One region of the Brevibacillus sp. BD137 genome, then DNA from elsewhere that is predicted to be linked to it. Evidence: predicted binding sites of a transcription regulator. Region 1 holds the regulator's gene; the other holds the start of a gene.
The links. The regulator LexA, encoded in region 1, represses DNA repair genes until DNA is damaged. The targets are predictions, from matches to a motif close to CGAACATATGTTCG.

Region 1 (4,429 bases):
GATTGAATGGTAGCGACGATGTCTTTTAGCCTGCTATCGTTCGCCTGATTTAGATTGGCTGCCAAAAATTCATCGATGAAGCCCTCCTGCAAAAACTCGTCAGGATGCCCCATTTCGCGGTTAATTGTTTCTTTTACCGCTCCATCATAGATGCCGACGATCTTTCCGTCTTCAATCGCAAAATTACGCTTTAATCGAACTTCACCACGCACGATCTCGCGCCCCATCCGATAAAACGCGTCTTTGCTCTCACCAGAATAATAAAGACTGGCGATAGGCGCACGCCAATCCACGACGACAGAATCAAATGTATCGCTGCGTACAATTCCCCGTTTTCCTATGTAGACCTGATCCAGCTCGTAGATTTCATCCTTCAAGAAGTCCACTCTGCCGAAATAAGGCTTCTCTCGCCCCTGATCTTCCAGATAGCGCAAATCCTTTGCCTTTTTAGAGTTAACGACCTGTTTCACATAGTCATCGGTTGCCTCGCGAATTTCATTGCGAAGCTGCTCCATTTCTTCATCAATAGCTGAAATGGTTTCATCCAGCTTTTTTTGTTCCCATTCATAATCACGATGCTGTGTACTCACCTTCATTCCCCCTCACATGTATCGTGTATTTGAACGTATCAGGACCATTGCCTGGCCAGCCATATTCCAACCGCACATGAAAGTAGACCGACTCCCAAACTGAGAAGAGCATATAATGTGCCCCGCAACAGATGTCCTTCTCCCCAAAAAGTGACCACTTCCAAGGAGAAGCTAGAGAAAGTCGTAAATCCTCCCATGACACCCGTTGCAAATAAGAGATAGAGTGTTGGAGATAAAATGCCACGTTCTTTCCCCAGCACGAACAAGATGCCAATGATCATGGATCCACAAACATTGGCGATCCAGGTTCCCCACGGCCATTCCGGCTGATTTGCGAGTAAAGACAATAGGTAGCGCACAAGAGAGCCAACTGCTCCGCCAACCGCCACAGCTATCCACGCCATCGCTATCCCTCCCTGGCTATCAAAGCGTTATGTATGTCACAGAAAAAGACACCCTAGCGTCAAGCGAGGATGTCTGTCGTATCAGTAATTGTTATCTTACTGTTTTGGCTTATTTTCTTCAAGGTCTTCCACATAACGGATGGAATCCAAATTTGCTCTCAGTGAAAGCTTAACGGCGTCAATGTACTTTTGGCGCAATGCTTTTTGCTCGAGCTTTTCTTCTTCGGTTAAACCTTCTTCGCGAGATTTTTTGACCAATTCGTTAATGCGTTTAATTTCTGCGTCAGATACCACTGCTGGTTCCTCCCACTCTGTAGTAGTGCCGCTTCATTATACCACATTCGAATGATCTCGCAAGACAGCCGAACACTTACGGCATATCAGGCATGATCAGAGTCTGACCCGGATAAATCCAGTTGCTATCCAAGCCGTTCGCTTCCTTGATTTCTATGATATAGTCACGAACATCCGTATGCTGATCTGAGTAGCGAACAGCTAACGACCATAGACTATCTCCGGATTGTACGGTTACTTCTATGCCTTGTGGCTCGTCCATTGGCGAAGCAGCAAACACTAGTTCGGTCAACAAGTAAAAAAAGAGAGTAAATGTAATAAGAAACAAGAGTGCTTGACCTCTCGTGATACCAAAACGAACACGACGTTCTTCTTTTTTCTCGAAACGATTACGTACTGTCGATGAATTCATGATAATGGCCTCCTTGCAAACATACGTTCTGTTCTCTTGTAAGCTCATAATAAATGAGAACATATGTTCATGTCAACAACGAAACGAACTTATGTTTGTCGAACGCAAGCTCCCATGGTATAATATAGGAAAATATGTTCGAGAAATCAGGGGTGTCTTTCTATGTCAAAATTATCGAGTAGACAACAAGCCATCATCGAGTTCATACGAAAGGAAGTTCGTGATAAAGGATATCCGCCTTCTGTACGTGAAATTGGAGAGGCAGTTGGACTCGCTTCCAGCTCAACGGTACATGGTCATTTGGCACGCTTAGAGAAAAAGGGCCTCATTCGTCGAGATCCTACCAAACCTCGCGCCATCGAATTGCTTTCAGATGAAGATCGTTTTCAAGACAATTTCGAAGACTCTGTCGTCCGTGTGCCAGTAATCGGAAAAGTAACCGCTGGACAACCCATTACAGCCATTGAGGATGTAGAAGAATACTTCCCGCTTCCAGACAATATCGTGACTTCCGACAAGGTCTACATGCTGCGCGTCTCCGGGAATAGCATGATTGATGCCGGGATTCTCGACGGAGACTACGTCATTGTTCGCCAACAGCACGTAGCGAACAATGGTGACATTGTCGTAGCCATGACAGAAGAAGATGAAGCGACCGTCAAAAGATTTTTCAAAGAAAAGAACCACTTCCGTCTCCAACCGGAAAATGCCACGATGGAACCGATTATTCTGGAGCATGTCACCATTCTTGGTAAAGTCATTGGTGTCTATCGCCTCATTCACTAGTTTCCACGTAAAAAAGGACAGCCTCGGCTGTCCTTTTTGTTTTCTATCTGTTATCTGGCGATAAAAAACCAGATGATCATCGTAACTTGCAAGATGACTTTTACGACCGCACTGCCCAAAAATCCGATCAGTGAGCCTACCCCCGCTTTCACTGCTCGCTCCATCGATTGCTTCTGCACCATCAACTCTACGAGAACGACGAATACGAACGGCAAGATCAGCATACCAAACGGTGGGAAAACGAAAATCCCGAGGATAATTCCGGCAGCAGCAGCAATGGACGACCACTTGGACCCCCCGTACTTTTTCACGAAGTACATGTTCGTCAGCAAGTCAGCACCGTAAAGCAGAATGCTTAGAACGACCATTCCCCACCAAAAGGATGCCGGCAATCCCGCTCCCGGATCTGCAATGAAAAAGTGATAGAGCAAAAAGCCCCCCCACAACAAGATCGTATCAGGTAAAACGGGTAAGAAAATTCCTGCGATGCTTAGCAGGAACAATAACACAACCACGACCCACAAAAATATTTCCATCCACTACACTCCCTTCATTTAGGTATACGAGTGATTACCAATTTCGTTGCGCGCTTATTCACTTTTGTCTACACTATTTTAAAAGAAAGTAGACATGGGGGTAGTTTCATGAAAAATTGGCATGATCTCTCTTACTTGAGCAGAGGAACGATGCGCCAAAAAACGGCATGGAAAGCGATTCAACAGACGCATATCATGGAAGTACTAGCCGATTACCGTCCAGTGCTTGCCGGAACCATCCCATTGGACATTGATGTTGAGCAAAGCGATCTGGATATTATTTGCGAGAGTCATGATCTGGATCAGTTTGAGCAGGTTGTTCGTAAAGCGTTTGGCTGCTCAACCAGCTTTGAAGTGACACAACTTGATCTCAAAGGGATTCCCACGTGCGTTATTTCGTTTTTCACAGCTGGCTTTTGGTTTGAATTGTTTGCTCAACCGGTTGCAGTCGAAAAGCAAAACGCCTATCGTCATATGGACATCGAAGCACGATTGTTACATATAGGGGGCTTGGATGCGTGTATACATATCAGGGCTCTGAAGCAAGACGGCCTCAAAACAGAACCTGCATTTGCTCGATACTTTCATATTCCAGGTGATGATCCGTATGAGGCCTTGTTGCATTTGGAGTCGTTGACCGAACAGGAATTACGCCAAAGAGTTCAGCTCCTACGAAAGGATTAATCTGCTAGCAAATCTATCAACTTGCTGGAATCATAAGGGGTAAACAGCGACTGGCGTTGCAACCGATCATTAAGGAGGGCATACTATATGAATTGGCTGATGGAGATACCGTTCCCCACTGGAGAGAATCGGATAGAAACAAACGTCGACCTCTCATTTAAGAGATTCGAGTCAAGTGGGCTTCAGGAGCCTCCCGATTTTATCCATGATATCGTCCTGCAATGGGCCATCGCCCCTTTCGTTGTTCATGAGCATACTGCTTATCGGATTGCGGCCCACAACGATCCCGAGATAGAAGCGTATGCTTCCGTCAATTTCACAAGCCTGTTTACTAACGTACGGGGAATATACACGAATGGAAAGATGGAGGAAATCAGGCTGGAGGACTTAAAGCCGAATATAAAGAGTTCTTTTATCGAATCGGTCATACATACAAGTAAGATTGATCTTCTGGTAAGCGATTTTTATCTACAGGGAGAATGTGAGCGTAGTAATCGACTAAGCATAAAGCTGTTCCAAATAGACAGGGATTCCTTTTTCAAGCAGACTACCTACCTTCCCCAACCCGATCACAAAAGGCTCTGGGACTTTATGAATAGACCATTCAAAACAAGTGACGAGGTCTCCATATCCCCCACGAACTGGGTGCTCAGTGACGACCTGCTAGAATCCCCCTTTCTCGTATTTCTCTCACGCTATGCAAGTGAGGTTGTTTTAACGGTG
Region 2 (4,429 bases), on a different contig from region 1:
CAGGTGGAAATTAGGAAAAAAGGGATTATAAACTAGCCATGTGAACTATCACTTTCCTAATAAACAACAAATAAAGAGATTTATTCAAGTTCACCCCGATGGAACGAAGCCCGTTTACTTTTCTTGGTTACATCCGCTATACGAGTATATCTCGGATGTAACCAAGAAAAGTAAACGGCTGTAAATCGCCTCTGTTCATTCCAAGCAGAGTGTTAGACTTCTTGTTAGACTTCTGTACGGTGCACTTTCCTCCTATTCAGAAATAGACTGTAACACAGTGGTCGAAAGGTATGCTTTGTCCCTGTTACTAATATACGCTTTGCCGCTTGAAAAGTTTGTAACCCCGCTAGCAATCCTACCTACTCTAAAACCGATTCCCCGCTGAGCCCACCGGGACGTGGAATATTGACCGCCCCTCGATACACTGCAAACCACTCAGGTCTATAAATCCTTAAGAAAATAGATTATGAATGTAAGGGAAATAACAAAAAATGTTGATTTATATTGTTGACTGATATATAAATTAATTATAAGAATTATTATTTAATATTTAATTTAAATGGAGGGAGGGACAAATGGACTCGATGGCAACTGCTAACTGGAAAGGTAATACGGCATAGCAAAATGACAATAGTTTGCTGAAGAAGACTTTTCCGTTTGCCTGAAGTTGTATTGAGTGTGCAGGGTGACTTACACTATGAAAAGCTACCAAGAACGATTGGACAGACTTGAGAAATTTTTACGAACGAACGCCGAGGTCACTTGGTCAGAGCTGATTAATACACCAAATAGACTCATCGCCAATCGTTTATATCAGGACGATTGCGCCCACAAAACAGAAAATGAGCTCCATAACGCAGCCGAATATACGGCTACCCTGTCGCCAGAGGAAAATTACAATCCCAAAACAAAAGAATGCTAAAAGAGCGGTCAAGAACTTGCACTCACCGTTTCGACTCTCCTTGCTGTCACTGTTCGAAATCCTTCGTAGTGCGCTTTTGATGCCAAAATGCTGATTAGACTGCTTTAAAAAAGTGGTCTTAAACCGACCACTTTTCGCAGCCGCTGGTCTACTTGTCGCTATTTCTGAACATATCAGAGACATATTTTGAAATTCGTATACTTATTTCTGCTCGTGCTACATCACGCACTATAGCGAAGGTATCCTCATAACCTCGACACACAAACCGATAGTACAGCGCGCTATCTATGCGTTCTTCTTGAAATACTTTAATATTTTTTGCCTTCAGTTTTTTCCTGACCTCACTTAGATCCAGATGGATTTGTGCCATCAATACTTGGGAAGCTTTGAGGTAAAGATTTTTCAATGAATAGGATGAGAGGCCGATTTCTGTACTGTTTTTATCGACTATCGTTAAGATCATCGGCAGAAGAACAGAATCCCTTATTAATTCAAGTTCTTCTTTGCTGGGCAACTCTGGTTTGACCGGCTCTTGTTGCTGATTCTTTCTGCTTAAGTATTGTTCCCGATGCTCTGGAAGCATCATGCGACTGGATTCCCATCGTCCATTATTCTAAAGTTTTTTACTCATCTATAGTGCCCTCCTATTTTCGCACTACGCTCTTGAGCTTGTGCTGCTCCCAATAAAGAAGATGCGCGCAAAATCGCTGTGCTTCCGTAGCGATACTTTATTTGATCAGTGGTGCGTTCTAGCCTTTTGTACCTTTCTCTATTACCGAAGAAGGAAAGTTGGTATTCATCATCCTCGTCTTAATTGGATCAAGCAAATCGCACCAATTCTGGAGAATACGCTGTGCATGTGATACCAGAGCGCTCCGCCTAATGTCATTGTTTTGGCGAGCCAGCTCATGGTCAAGTTTAGTTTGGGAATGCCTGAATAAAGGTTTCTAGATCTTTCTTATATGAATCAACCTTATGCTTATCTTTACTGAAAAGCCTATCATCATTTATTCTCTCCATAAGTTGACTTAGTTTCTTGAGTTCATCTTGTTTCCCTTGGATCTCCTTAAGGTTATTCTCATTTATTAATGACTGAATCTTTTTAAGATATTCTTTTTTATTTTGGTACAAGGTTACGATTTCGGATTGTAACTGTTCATCGGATATAATCTGTTTTGTTTCTCCATTGGTAAAGATAATAGATGGAAGGAAAAGGGGGTTGGGAATCAAATAGCTATCAATCATTCCTGATAGATAAGCCAACCTCTCTTTGTCTTTTACATTGGAGAGTTCTTTCGTAATTAGTTCAAACTGGTAGACCGAGGAGGAGTGTTGATGTTTGAATACATCGGTCAAAGTAATTTCGAATTGATTATGCGTAGGTTCCGATGATGTTGTGCTGCATGAAACCAAAATGAGAGATAAACCGAATATTATAGAAAATCTCTTCATGAGGTGTTTTCTTCCTTTCATAAGTTAAAAAAGCATTCGGATTACCGAATGCTTTTTTTATTTTCTTATTACAATACTACCACTGTAATGCACCATCATCCCAGACTTGCCAACTTTTCTCTGTCATGCTTGGAGTAAGTGTAAACGACGCACCACCGGGTGTCGTGAAAAAGTAACCCCTAATTGAATTCGCTCTCGTTTGCGGAACACCTACCGACGTGTGCTTATCTGGAAAGAAATAATTACCAACTTTTTTTTGCGCGAGACAGGCATAAAAGCGAACGTTTGTTTGCTATAATAAGAACAAAGCAACAAGAGAACATAAGTTCTTATTTAGGGGATGATTGTGTGTCCAATGCGAACAAGCGGATCGTGTTTTTGATCGACATGCAGAGCTTTTATGCCAGTATCGAGAAAGGGGCCAATCCAGAGCTGCGAAACAAACCGATTGTCGTCGCGGGTGATCCAGAGCGGCGTAGCGGAGTCGTGCTGGCAGCGTGTCCGATTGCCAAGTCATACGGAGTGGTCGCGGCCGAAGCGCTGTGGCAGGCGCAGCAAAAGTGTCGCCAGCTCGTCGTTGTTCGTCCGCGTATGGAGATGTACATTCGCATCTCCATGCAAATCACTCGCATATTCGAGGCATTTACTGACAAGGTGGAGCCGTACTCGATCGATGAGCAGTTTCTCGACGTGACAGGCAGCGTCCACCTGTTTGGTGATCCGTTGCAGATGGCTGCACAGATTCGGCAGCGCGTTTGGATGGAGACGGGAATCAACTGTCGGGTAGGCATCGGAGAGAACAAGGTACTGGCCAAGATGGCCTGCGACAATTTCGCCAAGAAACGGGAAGAAGGCGTTTTTTGGCTCAAGCGGGAAACGTTAGCGGATACGCTCTGGAAGCTTCCGATTGAAAAGCTGTTCGGAGTAGGCTCACGCATGAAGCGTCATTTTCATCGAATGGGCGTCTATCAGATCGGGCAGCTTGCAGATATGAGGCCAGCCATCCTCACCCGACATTGGGGAGTGAACGGGGAAGTGCTGTGGCGCACGGCTCACGGAATCGACGATTCACCCGTGGCTTTGGATTCCTATGATTCGCAAAAAGGGATCGGTCATCACATGACGTTGCCGCGGGATTACCATACAGCAGGGGAAATCAAAGTGGTGCTTTTAGAGCTGTGCGAAGAAGTGTGCCGTCGGGCGCGGAAAAAGGAGCTGATGGGCTCCGTACTGTCTGTGGGCTGTCGTGGGGCCGATTTGGCTGCTAGAACGGGCTTTGGACGGCAGATGAAGCTCACGGAACAGACGAATGATGCCATGACTTTGTACGAAGCGGCCTGCTTTCTGTTTGACCGTCATTGGCAGGAAACGCCCGTCCGCAGTATCGGGGTCAATCTGGGGCAGCTTGTCCCTGACAACGTGGTGCAACTCAATCTGTTTACGGACAATCACAAGCGGCGTTCGTTGGCACAAGCCATGGATGATATCCGGAGCCGATACGGTCAGGACGCCATCCTGCGCGCCGCCTCTGTGTTGGAAGCGGGACAGGCGAAAGAGCGCGCGCGTAAGATCGGAGGACACTACAAGTGACGGAGCCGATGGTGTCTGACGAGCAGGAATTGATACGCCAGTATATTTTATTTGGCATTTTGTTTCGGGCAGTCATGGCCGATCTGGGGCAGATGCGGATTGTGCCGTTGAAGTTTTCTTATCAGATGATGTTCGATGAGCTCTCGCGGTGGGCGGAGCGGCAGCATCACCAGCTACGTCGCATCTTGCGGCAGAGAGGGTGCACGGTCGTCAGTTCACGACGTCAGGGACATATGTATGTCGTCCACTATCGACAACGCGGGTATGCGCGAGAAGCGATCTATACGATTGAGGTATTGCGGGCAGAGTGTCAGGAGCTCGTCCATTTGTGGACCCGATATGAACAGCGAGGAGAGAGCAAGCAATGAGGGAAAAACGCGTGTCCAAAAAGGAAAATGTATTCGTGGCCAGTCGGTTTGTGCTGCCGGAGCATCGGGAAATGTATTTGCGCATCAAGGAAGAAGA

Region 2: a site for LexA is predicted at 2,653-2,666, ahead of ODZ53_RS01680 (DNA polymerase IV). Genes of this name have one in related genera too.

The regions. Positions count from the first base shown of each region.
Region 1 is NZ_JAOTNO010000002.1:686,976-691,404, forward strand. It holds gene ODZ53_RS06420 (HelD family protein) at 1-590, opposite strand, end outside; gene crcB (fluoride efflux transporter CrcB) at 629-994, opposite strand; gene ODZ53_RS06430 (DUF896 domain-containing protein) at 1,091-1,288, opposite strand; gene yneA (cell division suppressor protein YneA) at 1,365-1,700, opposite strand; gene lexA (transcriptional repressor LexA) at 1,863-2,486, shown strand; gene ODZ53_RS06445 (DUF456 domain-containing protein) at 2,537-3,022, opposite strand; gene ODZ53_RS06450 (DUF4269 domain-containing protein) at 3,131-3,706, shown strand; gene ODZ53_RS06455 (hypothetical protein) at 3,794-4,429, shown strand, end outside.
Region 2 is NZ_JAOTNO010000001.1:300,498-304,926, reverse strand. It holds gene ODZ53_RS01705 (Ger(x)C family spore germination protein) at 1-36, shown strand, start outside; gene ODZ53_RS01700 (hypothetical protein) at 698-922, shown strand; gene ODZ53_RS01695 (YhjD family protein) at 1,071-1,508, opposite strand; partial or broken gene polYB (DNA polymerase IV) at 1,550-1,726, opposite strand; gene ODZ53_RS01685 (hypothetical protein) at 1,841-2,374, opposite strand; gene ODZ53_RS01680 (DNA polymerase IV) at 2,723-3,964, shown strand; gene ODZ53_RS01675 (YhjD family protein) at 3,961-4,332, shown strand; gene ODZ53_RS01670 (YolD-like family protein) at 4,329-4,429, shown strand, end outside.